DNA from 4 places in the Ammoniphilus sp. CFH 90114 genome. Region 4 is predicted to be linked to each of the others. Evidence: predicted binding sites of a transcription regulator. Region 4 holds the regulator's gene; each other region holds the start of a gene.
The links. Region 4 encodes Rex, which represses fermentation and respiration genes when NADH is low (regulators of the CRP and FNR family bind a similar motif). Its sites were predicted from a motif close to TTGTGAAATATTTCACAA; they were not measured.
Positions count from the first base shown of each region.

Region 1: the regulator Rex is predicted to act here: its motif matches at 2,787-2,804, upstream of EIZ39_RS17005 (NarK family nitrate/nitrite MFS transporter).
Region 2: the regulator Rex is predicted to act here: its motif matches at 2,744-2,761, upstream of qoxA (cytochrome aa3 quinol oxidase subunit II).
Region 3: the regulator Rex is predicted to act here: its motif matches at 3,267-3,284, upstream of EIZ39_RS05145 (poly(R)-hydroxyalkanoic acid synthase subunit PhaE).

Region 1 covers NZ_SDLI01000007.1:163,086-169,054, forward strand. Annotated here, with positions in the region: gene EIZ39_RS16980 (4Fe-4S dicluster domain-containing protein) at 1-450, shown strand, start outside; gene EIZ39_RS16985 (Rieske 2Fe-2S domain-containing protein) at 472-1,008, shown strand; gene EIZ39_RS16990 (hypothetical protein) at 998-1,195, shown strand; gene EIZ39_RS16995 (hypothetical protein) at 1,334-1,582, shown strand; gene EIZ39_RS17000 (hypothetical protein) at 2,126-2,662, opposite strand; gene EIZ39_RS17005 (NarK family nitrate/nitrite MFS transporter) at 2,929-4,254, shown strand; gene EIZ39_RS17010 (methyl-accepting chemotaxis protein) at 4,419-5,969, shown strand, end outside.
Region 2 covers NZ_SDLI01000006.1:206,743-212,711, reverse strand. Annotated here, with positions in the region: gene qoxB (cytochrome aa3 quinol oxidase subunit I) at 1-1,723, opposite strand, end outside; gene qoxA (cytochrome aa3 quinol oxidase subunit II) at 1,713-2,669, opposite strand; gene EIZ39_RS15320 (hypothetical protein) at 3,031-3,324, shown strand; gene EIZ39_RS15315 (HAD domain-containing protein) at 3,448-3,891, shown strand; gene EIZ39_RS15310 (thiol-disulfide oxidoreductase DCC family protein) at 4,568-5,014, shown strand; gene EIZ39_RS26690 (hypothetical protein) at 5,177-5,323, opposite strand; gene EIZ39_RS15305 (DUF2157 domain-containing protein) at 5,538-5,969, shown strand, end outside.
Region 3 covers NZ_SDLI01000002.1:96,453-102,421, forward strand. Annotated here, with positions in the region: gene thiI (tRNA uracil 4-sulfurtransferase ThiI) at 1-583, shown strand, start outside; gene phaC (class III poly(R)-hydroxyalkanoic acid synthase subunit PhaC) at 634-1,719, opposite strand; gene fabG (3-oxoacyl-[acyl-carrier-protein] reductase) at 1,767-2,510, opposite strand; gene EIZ39_RS05145 (poly(R)-hydroxyalkanoic acid synthase subunit PhaE) at 2,576-3,046, opposite strand; gene phaQ (poly-beta-hydroxybutyrate-responsive repressor) at 3,394-3,843, shown strand; gene phaP (polyhydroxyalkanoic acid inclusion protein PhaP) at 3,900-4,448, shown strand; gene EIZ39_RS05160 (metal ABC transporter permease) at 4,523-5,362, opposite strand; gene EIZ39_RS05165 (metal ABC transporter ATP-binding protein) at 5,379-5,969, opposite strand, start outside.
Region 4 covers NZ_SDLI01000008.1:34,251-40,219, forward strand. Annotated here, with positions in the region: gene groL (chaperonin GroEL) at 1-1,454, opposite strand, end outside; gene groES (co-chaperone GroES) at 1,549-1,830, opposite strand; gene tatC (twin-arginine translocase subunit TatC) at 2,122-2,889, opposite strand; gene EIZ39_RS17525 (redox-sensing transcriptional repressor Rex) at 2,882-3,529, opposite strand; gene EIZ39_RS17530 (molybdopterin-binding protein) at 3,556-4,548, opposite strand; gene EIZ39_RS17535 (MogA/MoaB family molybdenum cofactor biosynthesis protein) at 4,542-5,057, opposite strand; gene EIZ39_RS17540 (5-formyltetrahydrofolate cyclo-ligase) at 5,141-5,719, opposite strand; gene abc-f (ribosomal protection-like ABC-F family protein) at 5,806-5,969, shown strand, end outside.

The sequences.
Region 1 (5,969 bases), on a different contig from region 4:
GAGAGAAACTACGTAGAATATGTGGACTTTATGGAGAGCCGTCAGACTTACCCGATGCTCTGCATGCAGTGTAAAGATCCAGCCTGTGCAAGAGTATGTCCGGCTAATGCGATCCAAATCACCGAAGAGGGTGTTGTTCTCTCAGCCATGGAAGAGAAGTGTATCGGATGTCGAAACTGTACGTTTGGTTGCCCATTCGGTATTCCTAAGTTCGACTTTGAAGCGAATAAAATGTACAAGTGTGATATGTGCTACGATCGTACAAAACACGATATTGCTCCAATGTGTGCTTCCGTTTGCCCAAGTGAAGCGATCCGATTCATCGATTTTGAAGAAATGCAAGCTTTGCGCCGTCGTCGCACCCAGATGAACTTAGTGGAAGGAAAGAAGCCGAAGGAAGGCAACAAGTGGGATTATGTGCCTGAGTTCTTCGGGGTCTATTCGGATTAGAAATAAAAGGAGGTGTTCGTCATGACAGAAGAGAAGAAGCTTCGACGTAATCAGAAAGATACGAATGACGATATGATTAATCTGGTCGACAATATAGAGCGTGAAAACGATTTGAAATATAACCGTCGTTCCTTTTTAAAAACCGCTGTTGGGGCTACCGTAGCCTTAGGCCTAGCAACCGTTCCTTTTTCCATCAAAGCCATGATGGAAAAAGGAGAAGGAGATCCTCTTAGAGTAAAGATTGGAGAGTTAGCCGATGTTCCAAAGGGTGAGGCTATAAACTTTAATTATCCTTCTGAGGCGGAACCAGCCATCTTAGTTCATACAAAAGAGGGTGAACTTAAGGCATACAACAATAAGTGTACACATTTACAGTGTCCCGTTTTCTATGAAGCTCAGGAAAATATTTTGCTCTGCCCTTGTCACCAAGGCTATTTCAGTGTAGACAATGGACACCCTGTAGCGGGTCCACCACAAAGGGAACTGCCGAAGATAGATGTGGAAGTAGTGAACGGAGCCATCTTTGCTGTGGGAAGGAAGATTCGTCATGATGCCTAAAAAACTGTGGTGGGTCATTATTTTCCTATCGTTAGCCGTCAATGTGGTGATGCTGCAATGGACCGTAGAAGCTTATTATGGTTTGGAGTATGAGTTGGTATTTACATTTACCATTGTAGCCTTGATTTCGGTTGTCATCGCCTTCCTCTCGTATCTGGGGTGGAGGAAACAAGAGTATTCAAAATAAAAAATAAGGCTTTTCCCGTTGTCATGAGCACCTGGGGAAGCCTTATTTTTTATGTATATATGGGGGCTGAATAATGAGATCGTGAAAGGCGAACAATGAAACAGAAAAATAAGTTTCCTGAAGGGTGGAAAAAGTGAAATGAACTATGAGATGGATTATGATCGTGACCGTGAACAGATTTCTCGGGATCAAATCGCTGGAGATCATTTAACTGAAATCTTAGAAAGCTCACTGGAACTCGAAACTGAACTTATGCGTACATACCTCATCACAGCAGAACGTATCCACGAAGATCCGGTGCTAAAGGACAGGCTACAGAACTTTGCTGAGGGAAATGCAAAGCGTACAAGACAACTGATGGAAGAGCTCAATCAGTTGAAGAATTAAAGAGAAAGGCTTAGGCTGTGAGAAGTGACAGCCTAGCCTTTTTTAAATTTTGACGGGATATTAGCTCCCTTTTTGATGGATTTATTAAAAAAATAAAGCTGGAGAAAATTATTTCAGTCTTCGTACCACCTTCAAAGCCTATTTTTGGGGAGATAAGTGTTAAAAATTTCTCAAACGAACGGATCTCAAGTCTAAAGTCCACATGTTAGGTCCCAGATGAATCAGAAACTCACAAATTATGGAGAATACTCACGAATACATTGATTTTTGTCACGGAATAGAGTTCGTTTCTCACGATACTGTATCTATTACAAATAAAGCGTCCATTAAAATCACGGAATCGGCATTTTTTGTCACTTTCCTGAAACTGTTCCAAGTAATCCCACATTGAACAACCCCTATGGAATACAAAACGACCAGCCAAACTCACAAAAATACCTTCTGATATCACGAACGATAGTTACGAGGTCACGAATCGCTAATGATTACAAATAATGAAATGTATGGCCCACACATTCAGGTCTCTCAAGTTTACTGAAGCATCTACCAACTTCCAGTAGGTTCAATTTTTAGATGCTTACCTGTATAACTTTGCTCACCAAAGGTGGTAACGAGTGTACACTTACTGACTGAAAAGGAATGGGATTCTTCCAGCTCATAATCCATTAGTAAACCTTCTCCCATCACTCTTCCCGCTTGATCTAGCACCTGTACTTTTTGACCTTTCATCGAGTGATGTTTAGCTGTTAACAGAAAGGTTGTCCAAGCTCTGAATTGATGAATGATATAAGCCCCTTCCCCGTTTGGAAGGTAGCCCAGGAGGCTGTTTGAATCATCGATAGAGCCACCTGATGCTTCTAGTACATTCTTCAATGCCTCATGAACCGTTTCGTATTCTCCCATTCCTAGATTTCCGGGGAAAGTAAAGAGTACTTCATCAGTGCGAACCTCGGCTCGAACCAATTCTTTTCTTTGTTTAGTTTCTAGTACATAGCTTTCTTTCGAGTTCTTGAATCCGTTTACTAACAGGGCACCCTCTATTTGATAGGTTGGCTTAAATTGAATGGTTGCTGTAAGCATTCTTGCCCCTCCCTCTTGTTTAATCGTCTAATCCTACTTGATTAAGAAAGACCTTGTGGTGAAGAAAATCACACGGAATCTTTATTTTCAATAGTTTGTGACTAAATATCGAATCCAATCCAATTTGTGAAGTTCGTCACACCTGCTTCGAGTGATGCCCTCTATTATATAGGTATCAGCCATAAACTTGATGATCATCAAAACTTAAAAAACAATTGATTTGCAAAACAAAATGGAGCAACACATCCTATAAGGAGGAATGGAAAATGAAGGCGGAGACCATCGGGAATAAACCTGTCGGGCGAATCGGAGCCAATTGGAACCCGGAAAATGAACAGTTTTGGGAAGCAGAGGGGAAACGTCACGCGAGAAGAAATTTGTTGATCTCTGTACCAGCGTTATTACTCGCCTTTGCAGTATGGCAAATTTGGTCCGTAGTCGCAGTAAGATTAAACGATGTTGGATTCAGTTTTACTTCAACTCAGCTCTTTACACTAGCAGCTTTACCAGGTCTTACAGGGGCAACACTAAGAATTTTTTATACTTTTCTACCTGGAATATTTGGAGGCAAGAACTGGACAGTCATTTCAACCGCGTCCTTATTGATACCATCTATAGGAATTGGACTTGCTGTTCAAAATCCAGAGACAAGCTTTACAACCATGGCGATACTAGCAGCACTATGTGGTCTTGGGGGCGGTAATTTCTCTTCTTCCATGGCTAATATCAGTTTCTTCTTTCCAAAGAAATCAAAAGGGATTGCATTAGGAATTAACGCAGGGATTGGGAACTTAGGGGTTAGTACGGTTCAGTTTTTAGCTCCGATTGTCATTACGATGGGAATCTTCGGTGCAGTAGGTGGAGTAAATCAACAGTTAGCGAACGGCTCTGAAGTATGGATTCAAAATGCAGCCTTTATCTGGGTTATTCCTATCATTCTCGTCACAATCGCAGCGCTGTTTGGAATGGATAATCTTCCGTCCGCGAAGCAGTCTTTTAAGGAACAAGCAGTTATCTTCAAAAGAAAACACACTTGGATTATGACTTGGCTTTATGTCATGTGTTTCGGATCTTTTATCGGTTACTCTGCAGCTTTCCCACTATTAATTAAGTCACAGTTTGCTGAACTAAACGTGATTCATCTAGCTTTCTTGGGACCATTAGTGGGGGCAGCGATTCGACCAGTCGGAGGATGGCTATCTGACAAGTTTGGTGGAGCTTTGGTAACCTTCTGGGATACCATTGTGATGATTGCAGCAACCTTCGGTGTTATCTACTTCTTAAACGAGAAGAACTTTACTGGATTCCTCATTATGTTCTTAATTCTCTTTACAACGACAGGAATTGCTAACGGATCGACTTTCCGCATGATTCCTTTCATCTTCCCAGCTAAAGAAGCTGCTCCTGTACTAGGCTTCACGGCTGCAATCGGAGCTTACGGTGCCTTCTTTATTCCAAAGATCTTCGGATGGTCTATCGAAACAACGGGTGCTGCGAATTTAGCCTTGTATCTTTTCATCGGATATTATGCAATCAGCTTAGTCGTTACTTGGTACTATTATTCAAGGAAAAATGCAGAGGTAAAGTGCTAACAAGCGTGAGAGAGGGGATATCCCTCTCTTTTTTGTTTAGTATATTGTATACAAAATGATGTACAGAAAAGGACTTTTGATTTATGATATTTAGTATCTATTGAACCTATGGTCATAGTAGTAACGTTCTAAATTCAGTGCTTAAGGAGGAAACCGTAGCGGATATGAAATCGATAAAAACTAAATTGGTACTTATTTATGGAATGATCTTTATTCTGATTGCCTCCGTCAATTTAATCTTTGCTCAATCCATGCTAAAGGAAAATGCGGAATATACTTCTCAACTGCTTGAAGAGCAATTACAAGAGAAGGTTGAAATGTTAGAGATGAGTGTTCATGGTCAACTCGATCATGTGATCCAAACCTCCGTCCTCTTGGCTGAGCAGATGGCTTCAGAGGAGCAAGTTATCCAAGGGATTGTGGAAAATAACCCTGAATTGATTCATCAAGCCCTTGGGAAGTCTTCAGAGCTTGCAAAGGAGAAAGCTGGAATTGATCTCATCTGGGTGACAAGTCTATCTAGTCGAACCTCAGAAGGAGATACACCTATATTGGCTTGTCCGACCAATCCTAAATTTGATGGATTCGGTGGTCTTAACTACTCATCAACAAATGAAGCTTTAAACAGCGGGAAAACGATATCCTCTTGGGAAGTGAACGAGGAAGATGGAAAGCTGCAAGTGACGGCTCCGATATTTAATGAAGGAAAAGTCATTGGAGCGATTGTAGTCGGAAGGCAGACTTATCAAGGCATGCTTCAAGAGATCTCTCAGTTGGCAAGTATTGGAAATACTCTGTTTCTGGTTAACGGAGAAGATTATTATGTCATGACCGACACGAAGTCCGATGAAATTGGACACCTCTTGTTTGAGGAATCAAAAGAAACCTTAGGGGAGCAGGCTCGATATGTTTCCCAACTAGCGAATGAGAAGGCGATGTTTAAAGAAGTGCTTCCTTATTTAGAGCAGGTACGTGCGGAAGGAAAGGGAATGACTCAAGTCACGGAGTGGAATGGAGTGGCTTATGCCGCTTACCTGCAGCCTATCCTTACCCATACAGGAAGTGTGGCAGGCGTGATGGTCGCTAGAATCCCAGGCTTTGTATCCATGCAAGAAGAAATCATGAATCAAACCGCAGCAAAACAATACTTATCCTATGTCGTTTCTATTATACTTATCATTTTCTCCATCGGGATAAGTTATCTCATGGCCAGCCGGATTGCGAGACCGATTGGTCAGATGGCAGAAATAGCGAAAAACGTTGCTGAAGGGGATCTCACTCACTCTATTACTATAAAAGGTGAGGATGAAGTGGCCAAATTGGCTAAAGACATGAGTACGATGAATCAAAATTTAAAGCAAATCATTCAAGAAGTTAAACGAAGTGCAGAAAAAGTAGCAAACTCAGCAGAGGAGCTGACGGCGGGTGCTGAGCAAACCGCACAGGCAACACAGCAAATTGCTACAACGATTCAAGATGTTGCTAGTGGAGCAGAGAAGCAAGTAACAAGCATGGAAGAAAGTTCTCAAACCCTCGCTGATATGTCACAAGGTATTCTGCAAATCGCTTCTTCTACACAGAAGGTATCGGTTTCATCCGCTCATACACTTGAACAAGCCAAGGTAGGGGCGGAGGCCATTTCTTCTGCAACAGATCAAATGAGTTCCATTCATAGTACAATGAATGGATTGGCACGTGTCGTACAAGGGCTCGGT
Region 2 (5,969 bases), on a different contig from region 4:
TCTTTTCATCCAATGCCAACCCTTCTTTGTTCTTCTTCATATGCCAGAAGGCATCTAGAGTTTTCACTTCTGGAAGCTGAGCAAAATTATAATATTGAACCGGAGAAGCTGTTGCCCATTCTAAAGTACGTGCATCCCAAGGATCACTAGAAATATTGCGGTCTGCGTATCTTGCACTCCAGTAAATGTTGTAGCAGAATACGGCAAAACCTAAGGCGAGTACAACAGACCCGATCCCGGATATCAAGAACAAACTTGAAAAGCCAGATTCGACCGAGTACGTGTAGGCACGACGTACCGCTCCTTGTAAACCTAGGAAGAACATCGGGAAGAATGTCACGTTGAATCCGATGACAAATAACCAGAAGTGCCACTTCCCAAGCTTTTCATTAAGCATATGACCGAACATCTTTGGCCACCAGTAGTATAATCCTGCAAACACGGCGAATACGACACCCGGTATGAGTACATAGTGGAAGTGAGCGACAAGGAACAGGGTATTATGGTATTGATAGTCTGCTGCACCCATAGCCAGCATGACGCCAGTTACGCCCCCAATCACAAAGCAAGGGATAAAAGCGAGAGCCCATAGCATGGCTGTCGTCATTTTAATACGTCCTTTGCGCATCGTGAACAACCAGTTAAACATCTTTACTCCAGTCGGTACGGCGATAAGCATCGTCGTAATAGAAAAGAATGAATTTACAGCAGGTCCTGCTCCCATAGTATAAAAGTGATGTACCCAAACCACCATACTTAGTAAGGCAATACCAACGATAGAATAAACCATGGATTTATAGCCGAATAATGATTTTCTTGAGAAGGTTGCAATCACTTCTGAAAATATACCGAATGCAGGAAGAGCTACGATATATACTTCTGGGTGACCCCATAACCAGAAGAGGTTAGCCCATAACATATCTAATCCTCCACCTGATAGGGTAAAGAAATGGGTTCCATATAAACGGTCAAACATCATAAGGGCCAACGCAACTGTAAAGATAGGAAACGCGGCAACAATAATCGCAGATGTAACAAGAGACGTCCAGGTGAACATAGGCATTCTCATCAGGGTCATGCCTTTGGTTCTCATCTTGAGAATGGTTACGATAAAGTTAATTCCCGTCATCAAGGTTCCAATACCAGCGATCTGTAGAGCTATTGCATAGTAGTTATTCCCAATCCCAGGGCTAAACTCTTTCCCCGCAAGAGGGAAGTAGGACGTCCATCCAGCATCTGGAGAACCACCAATAACAAACGAAATATTAAACAGCATCGCTCCAACAAAGAATAACCAGAAGCTCAAGGCATTCAATTGTGGAAACGCAACATCTCTTGCTCCAATTTGGAGAGGGATAATGATGTTCATAATCCCAATCAAGAAAGGCATAGCCATAAATAGAATCATGATAACACCATGCGTCGTAAAGATCTCGTTATAGTGCTGGGCACTAAGAAACTGCATATCAGGTCTTGACGTTTGAGCTTTCATCAATAGTCCATCCATTCCACCTCGGAAAAACATGAGCACGGCAGCAATGATATACATAATCCCAATCTTTTTATGATCAACCGTCGTTAACCATTCTGTCCAGAGCCATCCCCACTTCTTTAGATAGGTAACTAAACCAACAATACCTAAAGTGGTGAGAACAATGGCAATTTGTGATCCTAGGATAAGTGGGTCTCCAGTGATAAAGAATTCATCCCATTTAATGCCCATGGTGTTCACCTCCGTGTTCTTGATTGGATTTGTTTCTATAATTATCTTCTTGCTCAAAAATTTCCCCTTGGTAACCATGATATCTATACAATTCCGGATTCGTATAAGTTGGAGAATTCAGTTCCGCATGGTTTACCCATTCTAAGTGGGTATTGGAAAAAGTTAATCGACCGAGATGTGTAGGCAAGAGAAGTTCCTCGTATTTTTCCTCAGTCAATTTTGGTGCTGCAGCTTGAACATCCTTTACCCATTTGTCAAATTCTTGTTGGGTTTGGGCTAGGACCTCAAATTCCATCCCTGTATAACCTCTCCCGTTAAAGTTTGTATTCTTCCCCCAGTAGGAACCAGGGTTATCAGCAACCACATACATTTGTGTCTCCATTTTATTCATGGTATATTTTTGGCCAGCTAATTGCGGTACCCAGAAGGATTGCATAGTACTTGCCGATGTCAACTTGAAGTCAATCGGAGTTCCAACAGGTATATTTACATAATTGACGGTTTCAATACCTTGCTCAGGATAACTAAATATCCACTTCCAGTCAGCAGATGTAACGTGAATAGTAACTGGCTTCTGATCTTCATAACCTTTCGGGATCTCTTCTAGAGCATATAGAGTCTTAACTGTTGGGATCGTAAGGGCGATAACAATAAGAATCGGAATACCCGTCCAAACAATCTCAAGTACCGTACTCCCGTGTTCTTCCGGTGGCTCGTAGTCTTTATTCTTTTCAGTTTCACGATACTTCCACACAATGTAAGCAAACAATCCAAATACCACGACAATCACCAGAAGCATCCAGATGAGAGACCAGTTAATCAACTCCATAATGCTTCTTGCTACAGGACCTTGTGGATCAAAAACGACCATATTGGTTTCACATCCACTAAGAAAAACGACGAAAAATAGAGCAATAATGGGGACCAAACCTTTTTTATAGCGCATTTTTCTCATCTCCTTTTTTGTTTTATAAATAACATTATTTGATCAGTGTTTCACAAATAATGATGAAGAACATATTGTTCAATAATTCACATAGTCAAAATAAATGTAGACGTATATATCAGGGTATATACACATTCGATATAAAAAAGCTTATAAAACACTGTTATCACCGTGTAAATACATCATATCACATCCCGGCAGGAAAATTTGTTACGAATTAGAGGCTAATTTGTTACAAGGATGAGTCACAATTAGTCTAGAAAATACTTTGGGCAACATCTTTCTAGTCGATCGCATAATCAAAAAATAGATGAGAGTAATAGAATATAAGACATTAAATTGCAAAGGAGAGCAAAAACGAATGGCAGTGTCTTATGCTTATGCGAATCGATTCGTTGGTCAGGAAGTAATCGCACATTGTGTAGGGGGTAGAACCTATCGAGGAGTTGTGCAAAGAGTATCCAGTGATACAATGTATTTGCGAGTAATTGGAGGAGGAACAGCCCCCGTTGCAGGTAAGTCTAAAAAAGGAAATATCCTAACTGCTAATAAGCCCAGCAAAGTAGAAGGGCAGGAGGTATATTGGTGGGGACCAGGAGCCCTTGCGTTACCGCTCTTTGCTGTCCTAGCCCTGAGTCTCCCATTCTTATGGTAACAATGATACAATAGATGAAAATACAAAGTCCCTAAACTAATTGAGGGGCTTTTCTTTTTCCTGAAGAACTAAATTACATAATGATTATTATGTAAACTTAATATCGAAAAAAGGAGAATAATAATGAAGGTCATTTTTCTTGATATTGATGGTGTAATGATCACTGGTTCTTATCGCAAAATAAGTAGTCAATATGATGGATACGCTTTTGATCCTACTGCTGTTGAACATCTAAAAGAGATCATAGTAAAGACGGGGACATACATTGTTGTTAGCTCCACTTGGAGAAAAGCAGGATTCGCAAGATTAAAGACGATGTTCGAGGCAAATGGCATTTATGAAGGGTTAATCGGACAGACTCCTGTACTTGAATATAGTAGGCGGGGGGAAGAGATTAAAGAGTATCTAGCTGAGGCCCAATATGATCCAACCACCAAAGTGGAGAAATTCGTCATCCTTGATGATCTTAATGATATGGGGGAGTTATTGCCTTATCTCGTCCAGACGAATTGGATGGTCGGATTAAATCAGGAAGCGAAAGAGAAAGTTATTGAAATGCTAAAATAAGGTCATCAGTAAAGGATGACCTTATCGCAGTTGTAAGTTGTAAGCCAAGATTTCACTTGGTGTGGTAAGTTTAAACCCGTAGGAAGAGTAGTCAAGGGTCACATATTCCCCTAACTCGTCCCTAGAAGAGGCATCGATCATGATTATAATACCCTGATTATTGTAAATAATGTCTTGTTGAGTAAGCTCGTCCAGAGCTAAAGAGAGCCGCAGCCCGCCTCCTCATCCATGTGAGAACACGGCGGAAATCCGAATAGCAAACCCTGAGTTAGAAATATGGTGCCTTAACTTCAAAAGTGCTGCTTCTTTCACAATAAACTCCATATTAAGCTCTCCTTCATCTTGGTATCACTATCGTAACAAGAAAAAAGTAGGGGGTCAATGTCGTTAAATATAGTAAAGCCATGGGCAATGCCCACGGCTTCTACAAATATCTTATCGTCTTCCACATCTTAAGCAGTCCACATAGCATTGACGACTTCCTCCAAAAACAACGCGGCATACATTTCGACAGAAACGAGCACAGCTAGGGACCTGACGTCTAACCCCAGAAGTACGGTACATTGATCTCCCCCCTTTCACTAGTTTCCATAATATAGTATGCTTATTCTGTTAACCTGTACCGTTTAGGGTCAAAAATCCGCGTGTAGGTCATATCATTAAAGAGGTGCAATCAATGAGTGAACGATACAATGCCATTATTCTATTTGATGGAGTCTGCAATTTCTGCAACTTTTGGGTGAATCAACTTATCGCGTTAGATTACAAAGGAGTATTTAAGTTTGCGTCATTACAATCCCATGTGGGTGAAAGCCTTATTAAACATTATAATCTATCGGAGAATTTAGACTCAGTTATTTTGATTCATAAAAATAGGAGTTACAAGACTTCTACAGCTATTCTAAACATTTTAAGATTGTTGGGTGGATCGTGGCGTTTACTCTATTTCCTTATAATCGTACCAAGCCCCTTAAGGGATGGGGTTTATAAATGGGTAGCGAAAAATCGATATTCTTTCTTTGGAAAGTCGGATACTTGTGTCCTGCCTACACCAGAAATTAGAAGAAGATTTATTGAAGATATCAACAAGTTAAAGGAACTAGGCATAAACATAGACACCTAAGAGTTTGTGAAAAAAAAAAGAACCCTTAAAGGGTTCTTTTTCTCTATACGTCCGTTCAGGCTCCACAACCCGATTGCAACAGACGTAGCGCATATAAGTCGGCTCAGAAGTCAATTATAACTTATACTTTATGATAAAGCAATAACCATTACGATACTTATGTCAGTCTTCCAGAATTTCGTTGGTTTTCGGATTATACAGATTGATCCAGTTATTTACATTATGTATATAGACCTCAAGTCCATTTTCAACTCCAACATAAATCCATTCCTCACCAAGTATGTTGCGCTGGTGTGCGGTACCAGTCACGTTCAGTTCCTCCTTTTGACACAGGTATTAATCCTTTACTCATATATTATAAGATAAAATGTTGATTAATAGAAAGGCGTTCCGTTAAGGGTACCAAAAAAAGTTAGTACTTTTTATATTTACAGAAGAGAGTAGAATAATTGTAAGGATGATTATTAGAAAGGCAGTGATACCATTGTCACATAAATGGCTTTTGCGGGAAGGGAAGCTATGGGTGGAGAAAAGCATCATTACCCATGAACAGTATGAGGAGATTATAAAACTTTACCCTGAATCGCCTCGACGTATTTCACAGATCTTGCCTATATTGGCTTCCATTTTAATCGGATTAAGTTTACTGACTTTTGTTGCGTCCAATTGGGATGGGATACCTCAAATTACACGGCTAGCTATTCTGACAGTAACTATGATTAGCTTCTATACATCTGGATATACACTTTACAAAAAGGGACATCAGTGGCTTGGCCAAGGTCTCTTAAGTTTAGGAGTCGTTTCGTTTGGGGCCAGTATGATACTTGTTGGGCAGATGTTTCACTTAGTTGCCTATGATGCCCGTGTGTTTGTATTATGGGCGTTGGCAGGATTAGGCCTATTATATCTATATCGAAAGCCTGTCTTTTTCTTGTTGGCAAGTGTCCTGATCTTT
Region 3 (5,969 bases), on a different contig from region 4:
TTTTGAGAGTCCTCCTTTTACAAGTGAACGGGCTAGACAGAAAGTGTTGGACTTAGCGGGTATCGTAAGCCAGTATGGAGCAGGAGAAATGCGAGTACATATGGTGCCCTTTACGAAGATTCAAACGGAAATTCGTCAGAAGTGCCCTGAACATTATCTAATTACGATCATGAGGCGTTTCATGATGCGCATAGCAGAGAGAATAGCCCATAAGCGTAAAGCTCTGGCTATAGCAACAGGGGAGAGTCTGGGCCAAGTCGCCAGTCAAACGATGGAAAGTATGTATACGATTAATAACGTAACCAAGATGCCGATACTTCGTCCATTAGTGGCCATGGACAAGGCTGATATTATCCGCATTGCCCATCAGATTGGAACGTATGAAACGTCCATTCTTCCATTTGAAGATTGCTGTACGATATTTGTGCCGAAGTCACCTGTTACTCGTCCGAATGTAGAAAAAGCTGAGAAGTTCGAGCAAAAGCTTGATATTGAGGGTTTAGTAGAAGAAGCCGTCCGAAATACAGAAATCGTGGTCGCCTCTGCAATTCAGAAACAAGAAGAAAGCTTGGATCTGTTTTAAATATAAAAAGCCCTGATTCTTCTAGAAAAAGCAGAGTCAGGGCTTCTTGCTTAATTAGAGCGTTCGTCTAACCAGTCACCGATGGTTGGATAGGTATGCTTTACCGCTTGGCGTCCGAAGACAATAGATACATGGCCTGTAGGCATAAGAGACAGTGTCTTATCTTCACTGGAAATGGCATCCATTAAAGGCTCCAATTGCTTAGGCTGAGCGATATGATCGCGGGTTGCTCCAATGTTTAACAAGCTGGCACGAATATTGGATAGTTCCACACGTTGCCCGCGGATGACGAGCTCTCCTTTAATGAGTTTGTTATGTTGATAGAAGTCGCGAATCCATTGACGGAAGGCCTCTCCTGGGAAAGGAATGCCATCGCCTACCCACTTCTGCATTAACTTCCAGCTATCTACAAAAGATTGGCTCTCAACACGTTCAGCTAAGCTTACATATGGTCCGTAAAAGTTAACCAAGGGCTTCAACATCTTATTCCCTAAGTCTATCATTTCTGGAGGTACATTGCCTAAAGTGTCCACCATCTTATCCAGATTAAAATAGCGCTCATCCAGCCAGTTGGTGAAGAGGCCAAGTTCTGAGAAATCGATCGGTGCCGTCATAAGAATAATATTCTTGATGGGCAGGTGAGTATGTAGGGACGAGAATATGGCTGTCATCGTGCCTCCCATACAATAACCTAAAACGGAAACTTCATCTGAACCACTGTGACGAAGTACTTTCTTCACTGCCAAGGGCATGTAGTCCATAATATAATCATCTAGTTTCATATATCGATCTTCAGGACCAGGTGTACCCCAATCCATAAGATAGACATCAAAACCGCGATTGACTAGATACTCGATTAAACTGTTTCCAGGGGCTAGATCGAGTATATACGGTTTATTGATTAGCGCGTAAAACATAAGAAGTGGAACGCGCTTAGTCTTAGGTAGATGAGGAGCAAAGCGATAGAGTGTTGCTTTGTTCTTGGTCCAGACGACTTCCTTAGGAGTTTGATAGACTTGCGGCTCAGGTTCAACAAACATAACTTCATTAAAACGCTTAGCGCGGTTCATCTGGCTCTTTAACTCTTCCGGAACCATACCCAAAATATCTTCCCATTCTTTAATTGGGGAAATAATCATTGTTTTGTTACCCTCCACTTTTTTCTGTTGATGTCAACAGATTATTACATGTAAAGTCCGCCGTTGACATTTAATTGTTGGCCAGTAATGTAATCACCGTCTGTTACGAGATAGCATACCGCACGAGCGATTTCGCTTGGCTGTCCGAGGCGACGCTGAGGAATCTTAGCTACAATCTTATCAAGAATTTCAGCTGGAATTTCTGCAACCATTTCGGTTTCGATAAATCCTGGGCAGATCGCGTTTACGGTTACCCCTTTATTAGCCATCTCTAGAGCAAGAGACTTCGTAAATCCGATTAGTCCGGCTTTCGATGCAGCGTAGTTGGTTTGCCCAACATTACCCGATTGCCCGATAATAGAGCTGATATTGATGATACGTCCATACTTTTGCTCTACCATGAGAGGGAGAACGGCACTTGTCGTGTTGAACGCACTGTTAAGGTTTACGTCGATTACTTTTCTCCATGCTTCTTCTGTCAGTTTAAGGAAGGAACGATCACGAGTGATACCCGCGTTGTTTACAAGGATATCTACCTTGCCGAAACGGTTGATCGTTTCTTCTACTAATACTTTGGCTTGAGCGGAGTCGGATACATCTGCTTGGCTAGCAAAAGCAACAGAACCCAATGCTTCAATTTCTTTTACAACTTCATTAGCGGCATCCGCGTTGCTATTATAGTTAATGACGACTTTAGCGCCGTTACGAGCTAATTCAAGGGCAATAGTCTTCCCGATTCCGCGGGATCCTCCGGTTACAATAGCTACTTGATTGTCGAGTGTTTTCATCTTCATACATCCTCTCAGTTTTTAGTATTTATATATATATTTATATATCTATTAAATTGATAGGTTTATTTGGATTTAGGTGCGTCAACTTCTACGGATTTAGCTTCCTTAGCCACGGCAGCTTCTGTCTTGGCCTCTAAGATCTCAAATAATTGGTCGAGTCGTTTCGTTAATTTGGCCATGTCGGTTTTCAGGGCTTTGACTTCCTTCGACAATTCACTTTGCTTAAGGGCGTCGACAACCTCTTCCTCGATGGTTTGTTCTAATCTGTCGACTTTCGTTTCGACATTCACAATCATGGATGCGACGTTGGCAACATCTTGACGTGAAGGCATGTTGGCTTGCTCTAGGTATTTTTCAGCAGATTGACGGGCCATATTCTGATACTGAAGGTAGCTGTTTAAGCTTTGTCCCATCAATTTGGAGAACTCCTCCTTATGCATAGCTTCGTCCACCGTCTGACTCCATTGTTCCTCAGCCTTGTCATAGAACTGCTTCCATAAGGCAAAAGGATCAAAGGGCATTTGTTGGCTCATGGTTTCATCTCCTTTTTCATCTATTTGTAAAACAACTACTCTTTAGAAAAATCAGTCCGAAAATAATTCAGACAAACGATTGATCAAAGAGTCTTGATTATGAATCCAACTTTCATTCTTCGACTGTCGAAAAATAGGATTCCTTTTGCTTACATTGAAAATTATAGTAAATGGTTAGTAGGAACACAATTGAAACCCTTCGACAATTCCAGGAACATTCTTGTGATAGTTATCAGAATTTGTCGAATGATCAACATAGATAATTGTAGTGGTAATACTTGACAGAACGAACCACATAGGTGTAAATTACACATAGAAGCAAATTACAATTTTCGTAGGTGATGCGGATGTCGGCCAGTAAGGATAAAGGGCAGGAAGTCAAAGAAGACGAAAAGTGGAATATTCCAGGCGGGCCGCCTAAAAATATGATGGTCCCTGTCATACTGCTTAGTTTAAAAGGTTGGAATGCCCATGGCTATGAGCTAATCCAGCAGTTGGTTAAATTTGGATTTCATTCTATTGATCAGGGAAATGTATACCGAACTCTGCGTCAATTAGAGAAAGAGAATATTGTCAAGTCAGAATGGGATACCACGTCAGGAGGACCAGCTAAGAGAGTATATTCCCTTACTGACGCGGGAACGCAATACCTAGAATCATGGGCTGAAGCGCTAGGACAATATCAGAGCATGCTTGATCAGTTCTTTAATATGTATACCCAGTTTTTTATGGGTCTTCCCAACGTTCCCAATCGGAAAGGGAAGGAAAATAAGAGTAGTGATGATGACCTAGAATGATTCAGCTTTAGCTGTGTCATATAAAAAAATGAATAATCTTTTAGGAGGATGTAAAAATGGCGACTGCTCAAAAAAAGAATGAACTTACAAATCCTGTGAATGTGTTCGACACGATGTGGGATGGATGGTTAAACAGTGTGAAGCTTATGTATGGCTACCAACGCGAAATGGAAGCTGTAACCATTCAGGCGCTTGAGCGTCAAAAAGAAGCATGGCAACAAACAAAAGAAAACATCGATAAGCTAGAAAGTGAATTAAATAAGTTCGTAGTAGATGTGAAAGCAAACGTACTTGATAATGTGAAGAACGTAAACGGTGAAGCTGTTTCTAAGAATGTAGAGGAATGGAACAAGCGTGGAGAGGAAGTATTAAACAAAGTTCAGCAGCTTTATGGAACACCTGGAAAAGCTAGCAACAGCATGATTGGTAAGTCTTTAGAACAGTTAGAGTCTACTTTACTTAGCCTTATTGAGCAACAACAAAAGACTCGTACTGAAGTTCAAGGATTACTAGAGAACTTCACGGATCAAGTAAAGCACACAAACAAAGGTCTAATGGAATCTTGGGAAACAAGCCGTACATCTGCGTTCAATATGTTTAAATAATAAATTAACAATCCCCCTTACCGTTTTAAGAGGAAAGGGGGATTTCTTGTACAAGAAAAACAGGGACTTCTACGTTAGTCTGCTTTAAGAATTAGTTTTTTTACCAAGAGTACAGATAGTAACATGAAGACTGAAAATAGGACAATGGTGCCTCCGCTAGCCCAATCTAAGTAGAAGGCCAAGGTTAACCCACCAAGTACAGCAATTTCAGCAAAGATAATAGACATCCATAAAGTTTGTTTAAAACTATGTGAGATCTGTAAGGCTGCAGCAACAGGTAAGGTAATAAGGGCTGAAACCAGTAAAATTCCAACAATACGCATGGAGATGGCGATGGTAAGCGCAACTAAGATGGTGAAAATCAGATTAACCAAACTACGCCTGATTCCTGATATGCGTGCATACTCCTCATCGAAGGAGAGGGCAAATAATTCTTTGTATAGAAGGTATAAGGAGAGTAGTACGGCTAATCCAATTCCTATAATGGCCCAGAGATCGGTTCTTCCTACCGCAACTACACTTCCAAAGAGGTAGGAGAATAAGTCTACATTAAATCCCTTGGCAATACTGATTAAGACAACACCTAACCCAATACCAGTGGAGAGGATAATGGGTATCGCTAATTCTTGATAGAAACGGTAAGCTTTTCTTAATTGTTCTACGAGTAGAGAGCCCACTACTGAAAAGACCATACCCATGTACATGGGATTAAGTCCCTGGAAGAAAGCTACTTTCTTACCTAATAAGATCCCGGCGGCAATACCAGCCAAGGTAATGTGAGAAAGAGCATCAGCCATGAGTGATAAGCGGCGAACGACAAGGAAAACCCCAATTGCGGGACAGATAATTCCTACAATCAAACCAGCAAAAAGGGCATTACGCATAAATTCATATTGAAAAATAATTTCTAGCATGTGCTTTGTATTCCTCCTAGTGACGGTGCTCCACTAAATTCATATGAGAGCCATATGCTCTTTCTAGAATCGCCTGCTGATTGGCTTGAAAGTCACTAGGATCTCCATGAAAATGTATTCGCTTGTTAAGGCAAGCTACCTTATTCACGTGATGTGTCATCATTCCGATATCGTGGGTGACCATGAGCAGGGTTAATTGGTGTTCTTGGTGAAGCTTCGCTAATAGATGATAAAATCGATCGACGGATTCGGTGTCCACCCCAACCGTAGGTTCATCTAAGATGAGTAGGCTGGGTTTGGATACTAAGGCACGAGCAATGAAGGCTCTCTGCTGCTGTCCGCCAGAGAGTTTACCTATATTTCTATCTGCAAGGGACGAGAGTCCAACTTGTTCAATGGCTTCCATGATCGATTCATGATGTTGCCTATTTAGTCTTTTAAATAAGCCCATTTTCCCATAGAGTCCCATAGAGACGACTTCGTATACGGTAGCAGGGAATCCACTATTAAAGCTGTTCGCTTTCTGTGAGACATAACCAATTTTATACCAGTCTTTAAAAGAAGAAGTTGGAATCCCGAATAATTTCACTTCTCCCTGTTTAGGCTG
Region 4 (5,969 bases):
ATGTTTACCCACTCACCTGTTGCTGCATTGATTCCAGTTCCAACTGGCTCATTCTTTAAGCGCTCAACGATAACGGAACCTTCCAAACCAGCATTGCTAGCGATAATACGAACTGGTTCTTCAAGTGCACGAAGTACGATGCGAGCACCAGTTGCTTCGTCTCCTTCTACTTGAACAGCTTCTACAGCTTTAACCACGTTGATCAAGGCAGTACCACCACCGGATACGATACCTTCTTCAACAGCAGCACGAGTTGCGTTAAGAGCATCTTCAATGCGAAGCTTCTTCTCTTTAAGCTCAGTTTCAGTAGCAGCACCAACTTTAATAACCGCTACACCGCCAGCTAATTTAGCCAAGCGCTCTTGAAGCTTTTCTTTATCGAAATCAGAAGTAGTCGTTTCTACTTGTGCACGGATTTGCTTCACGCGAGCTTCGATGTTAGCTTTATCTCCAGCACCTTCAACGATTGTAGTGTTTTCTTTAGAAACAACTACACGTCCTGCAGTACCAAGATGTTGGATCGTTGCAGCCTTAAGGTCTAAACCAAGATCTTCTGTGATTACTTGACCGCCAGTTAATACCGCGATATCTTCAAGCATAGCCTTACGACGATCTCCAAATCCAGGAGCCTTAACTGCTACAGCAGTGAAAGTTCCACGAAGCTTATTCACTACTAGAGTTGCAAGAGCTTCCCCTTCTAGATCTTCAGAGATGATCAACAACGGCTTGCCTTGTTGTACAACTTTCTCTAGTACTGGTAAAATTTCTTGAATGCTAGAGATCTTCTTATCTGTGATCAAGATGTAAGGATTCTCAAGAACAGCTTCCATCTTGTCAGTGTCAGTGATCATGTAAGGAGATACGTATCCGCGGTCAAATTGCATACCTTCAACCACATCTAGTTCAGTATTGAATCCTTTGGACTCTTCTACTGTGATAACGCCTTCCTTACCTACCTTTTCCATAGCTTCTGCAATCAACGTACCGATTTCGTCATCAGCAGCAGAGATCGCAGCAACTTGTGCAATGGATTCTTTCGTTTCAACAGTTTTAGAGATATTCTTAATCTCTTCAACCGCTGCACGAACAGCCTTTTCGATACCCTTGCGGATAACCATTGGGTTAGCTCCGGAAGTAACGTTTTTCAAACCTTCACGGATCATAGCTTGAGCCAATACCGTTGCCGTTGTTGTACCGTCACCCGCTACGTCGTTTGTCTTCGTAGCTACTTCTTTAACTAATTGAGCACCCATGTTTTCGAATGCATCTTCTAGTTCGATTTCCTTTGCAATGGTAACACCATCGTTTGTGATAAGAGGAGATCCAAACTTCTTCTCAAGAACTACGTTACGGCCTTTTGGTCCTAGAGTTACTTTAACCGCATTAGCTAGAGTATCCACACCACGAAGCATAGCGCGGCGAGCTTCTTCACTAAATCTAATATCCTTTGCCATTTAAAGATGCCTCCTTCTAATTCATATATGTAAACCCGAGATTTATTTACGAAGGGACGAGTCCAGTTGGACCTTATAGTCCCAATGAACTCAATTATTGTAAGATAGCAAGAATGTCGCTTTCACGCATGATCAACAATTCTTTGTCACCGAATTTCACTTCAGTACCAGCGTACTTAGAGAAGATAACTTTGTCGCCTTCTTTCACTTCAAGGGCAACGCGCTCTCCGTTCTCAATACGTCCAGAACCTACAGCTACAACGCGGCCCTCTTGAGGCTTTTCCTTTGCTGTGTCTGGTAGAACGATCCCACTTGCTGTTGTCTCTTCCTTAGCAATTGCTTCGATAACCACGCGATCACCTAATGGTCTTAACACTGTGAAACACCCTCCTTAAGGACATTTGCGTTTTATTAGCACTCATTCAACTTGAGTGCTAACACATTTATTATAATAGTCATTTTTCCCCAACTTTGCAAGCCCCTAAATCACTTTTTTTATTAAAAATTTGTAAATATATGTATGAACTACAGATTTACCCTTTCCATTTTGTCCCAAGGTGAGGCTAAGCATACCAAGGGTCATATGTGGAGAGTATTTTATCGATTTTAGTGAATCCTGAAGGGACGCAACCCAATCCATCACAAAAAAGAGGAGATCACTCTCCTCTTAATCGTCTGTTTTAATAATCGCAAATTCTTCTTCCCATTCCTTGTCTCTTTCCTTCTGTTTGCGATAGACGAATCCGGATAGCCAGATACTAATCTCATAAAGCGCAATGAGCGGGATGGAGACAAGAATATTGGATATAAAGTCTGGTGGGGTAACTAAAGCTGCGATGGTGACAAAGATCAATATAGAATACTTGCGGAACTTCTTAAGAATCATCGGGTTGACCACCCGAATCGTGGTCAAAAACAAAATGACGACTGGGAGTTCAAAAAGCAAGCTGACAGGAAGAATTAAGTTAAACATGAACTGGAAATATTGCGTTAGCCCGTAGGTTTCTTCTGCCCCCAAAGCAAACGTGAAGTTGGACATAAACCCAATAATCATAGGAAGTAAGATATAATAGCCGAAGCTTAAGCCCAACAGCAGTAAGATAATGGCAAAAGGAATATAAATCAGCAAGGCCCTCTGCTCCACTTGGGTAAGTCCTGGAGACATAAATCGCCACACATGAAATAAAATAACAGGCAACGTCAGTATAACAGCAATGATAAAGGCCACTTGCATATAGATCCGCAGAGCATCCGAGAACCCAAATACATGCCACGAAATGTTAGACGCAGCTGGATCATTCTTTAAATGTTCTACAAGGGTTGGTGCTACGACAAAACCTATGATCATAAACAAGATAAAAAAGGAAATAACCCAAATAAGCCTTTTTCTTAGCTCAGATAGGTGATCCACCATTGACATTTCTTTATCATTCATTTTCTTCTACGACCACCGGTTCATTTTTTTTCAAAAAGTAGACAAGCGACTGCAACTCAACGCTAAGATCGATATAATGAATTTTTATATCCTCGGGTACTTGCAATCTAGTCGGGGTAAAATTTAGGATTCCCTTAATTCCAGATTTCACAAGTTGATCCGTAACATCTTGCGCTGCATGTACCGGCACGGTAAGGATAGCAACTAATGCATCCTCCTCTTCCACTACACTTACAAAATCATTCAAAGGATAAATCGGGATTCCATTTATCTTTTGTCCAACCTTCGATGGATCATTATCAAACGCGGCAACTATCATCGCGTTATTTTTTAAGAAGTCATACTGAAGGAGAGCGGTACCTAAATTTCCCACTCCCACGAGGATAACATGGGTTGTTTCATCCTGCTTCAAGAACTCTCTTAGAAATTGAATTAAATACTCTACATCATACCCATAACCTTTTCTCCCTAACGCTCCTAAATAGGAAAGATCTCGACGTATTGTTGCTGGATCAATATTCAGCGACCGGCTGAGCTCTGCTGAAGAAACCCTAGTAATACCCAATGAGGAAAGCCCGTGAAGATATCGAAAATATATGGGAAGTCTCTTCGCTGTTACTTTAGGTATAGCTTGTTCCATGAGCTCACCTCCTCATCGTCAATTTACTAACACGAATGAAATCCTCCGTAGCCCATGGAGGTAATATCTTTGGCTGTGATCTTCTCTCCCGCAAGAATTCTAGGCAAGAACACATCAAAGGAAGTATGCGGATCATGCATTACGCATCCTGGTAGTCCCATGATCGGAATATCCCCGTAATAGGCCATCAGCAGCATAGAGCCTGGAAGCATAGGGGTTCCGTAGCGGACCACTTCAGCTCCTACCCCTTTGATTGCGCCAGGTGTACGATCGTCAGGATCCACCGACATTCCTCCAGTCACGAGGATCAAGTCAACCTTTTTATCGATAAAGTACCTTATCTCATTCTGAATCTGCTCGGCATCATCATTCGCAAGTCTTTGCTCTATTACTTCAGAGCCGAAAGCCTTAAGCTTCGCCCGGATGACAGGACCAAACTTGTCCTGAATTCTTCCGGTATAAACCTCACTTCCCGTTGTTACGACCCCCACCCTCATAGGCTTAAAGGGCTTCACGGAGAGAGCAGATTGTTCTGCTAATCGTTCAACTGCCAGAATCTTGCCTTCCTCAATAATCAATGGGATGGGCCGAACACCAGCCAAGGATTGACCCGGTTGGACCACTTGATTATCTACTAAGGTAGATAAAGAGATTCCTTCTAGTTCATTGACCTGGTGAACAATATCTGCTCGAACCTTGAGCAAACCATGTATCTTGGATTTAAGTGTCACTTTTCCTTCGACTGGCTCTGTTAAGAGGATTTCGCCCCCCGCTAGTGCCTTCGCCATTCTTTCCGCTCCCTCATTCTCATGAAGGTAGCCAACAGGTATGTCCATGATATAAATATGTCTTTTTCCGATGTCTAACAATAGAGGTATATCTTCTGGTGTGATTTCATGCCCCGCCTTAAATGCTCTTCCTTTAAACTCACCTGGGAGAATACGAGTCAAGTCATGACCGAGTCTCATTCCCACAGCTTGTTCAACTGGCACTTCTATCAAGTACGAAGATTTCACCACTTTTCCTCCCTTGTAATAGATCCAACCCCCACATTCCCATGAATGATATTAATCGCATGTGGAATCTGGTCGCATATAGCTGTAAAACACTCTTCCACTCCCTTAGGGTTGCCAGGAAAGTTCACAATTAGGGTGTTGCCTCGTGTACCTGAAATCGCACGAGTGAGCATCGCACGACGAGAATTCGCAAGAGATGCCCTTCTCATCTCTTCCGCTAGTCCTGGAACATGGCGATCGATAACCCCTTCTGTAGCTTCAGGAGTCACATCCTCCGGACTAAGTCCCGTTCCACCAACGGTTAAAAGTAAATCCACTCTTTCTCTATCCGTTAGCTCAATCATAGTCTCCTTCAGCATCTCGATGCTATCGGGAACAGTGCGATGAATATGTATCTCACTATCTAAGTGCTTCTTTAGCAACTCAATTAGCTTTTCTACGCTATCGTTTTCTCTTTCTCCTCGATAAATCGAATTGCTCGCTGTGACAACACCAATTTTATATACAGACATGAAAATCCTCCTAGTTGAAAGATAAATAAGTCTCAGTTCAGTAACAAGAGTCCATCTATATTGTACATGATTTCACAACGTAATTAAAACGAATTTATACAGTCAATCCATCCCTCGTCCGTAACAATGGTTTCCATCCGGAAGTCATGGTCATCCATTGGAATGGATTCTACGATTTGTTCTACAAAACAAGGTGCGATCATCCTTGGCAGTTTAGGAAGCTTTGACAAAAAACGATCATAGTAGCCCCCTCCATACCCAAGTCTTCCACCATTATGGTCAAAAGCTACACCTGGCATAATAATAAGATCTATTTTCTCTAGATTCGCTGTCGGTGATATTTCGGGGTCAGGCTCTAAGATGCCATAGATTCCCGGAACTAAGGTTTCCCATCCCCTAAACAGGTAAGGAACCATTTCTTTTTTTTCTACAAACGTCTTCGGAATAACGACTTCTTTTCCCTCTTGCAAGGCCGTCGATAACAGCTCACGAATATCCACTTCATCCCCAAAAGGGACAAAGGAAAACAAAGTTTTTGCTTCTTTATAGCTTTGGTTATCTAATATTTGACGAACAATTTGCTCAGACTTTTTCTTTCTTATACTGCTCTCTATCTGACTTCTCTTGGATAGTATTTGCTTTCTTAACCATTTTTTGCTCACTATGTTCATCTTCCTCCCTTCCCCGTCACCTTTCGCATAAGGAATGTGGTAAACTAAAGAATGTATATTAATACGAGGTGACATCCATGATTTTATTACAAGCAGTTGACATTTCCAAATCGTTTGCTGCAGAACCCATACTCAGCGGAATAAACCTGCAGATTCAAACCGGCGAGAGAATTGGACTTGTCGGAGTTAATGGAGCAGGAAAATCTACACTTCTAAAGATTATTACTGGGCAATTCCTTCC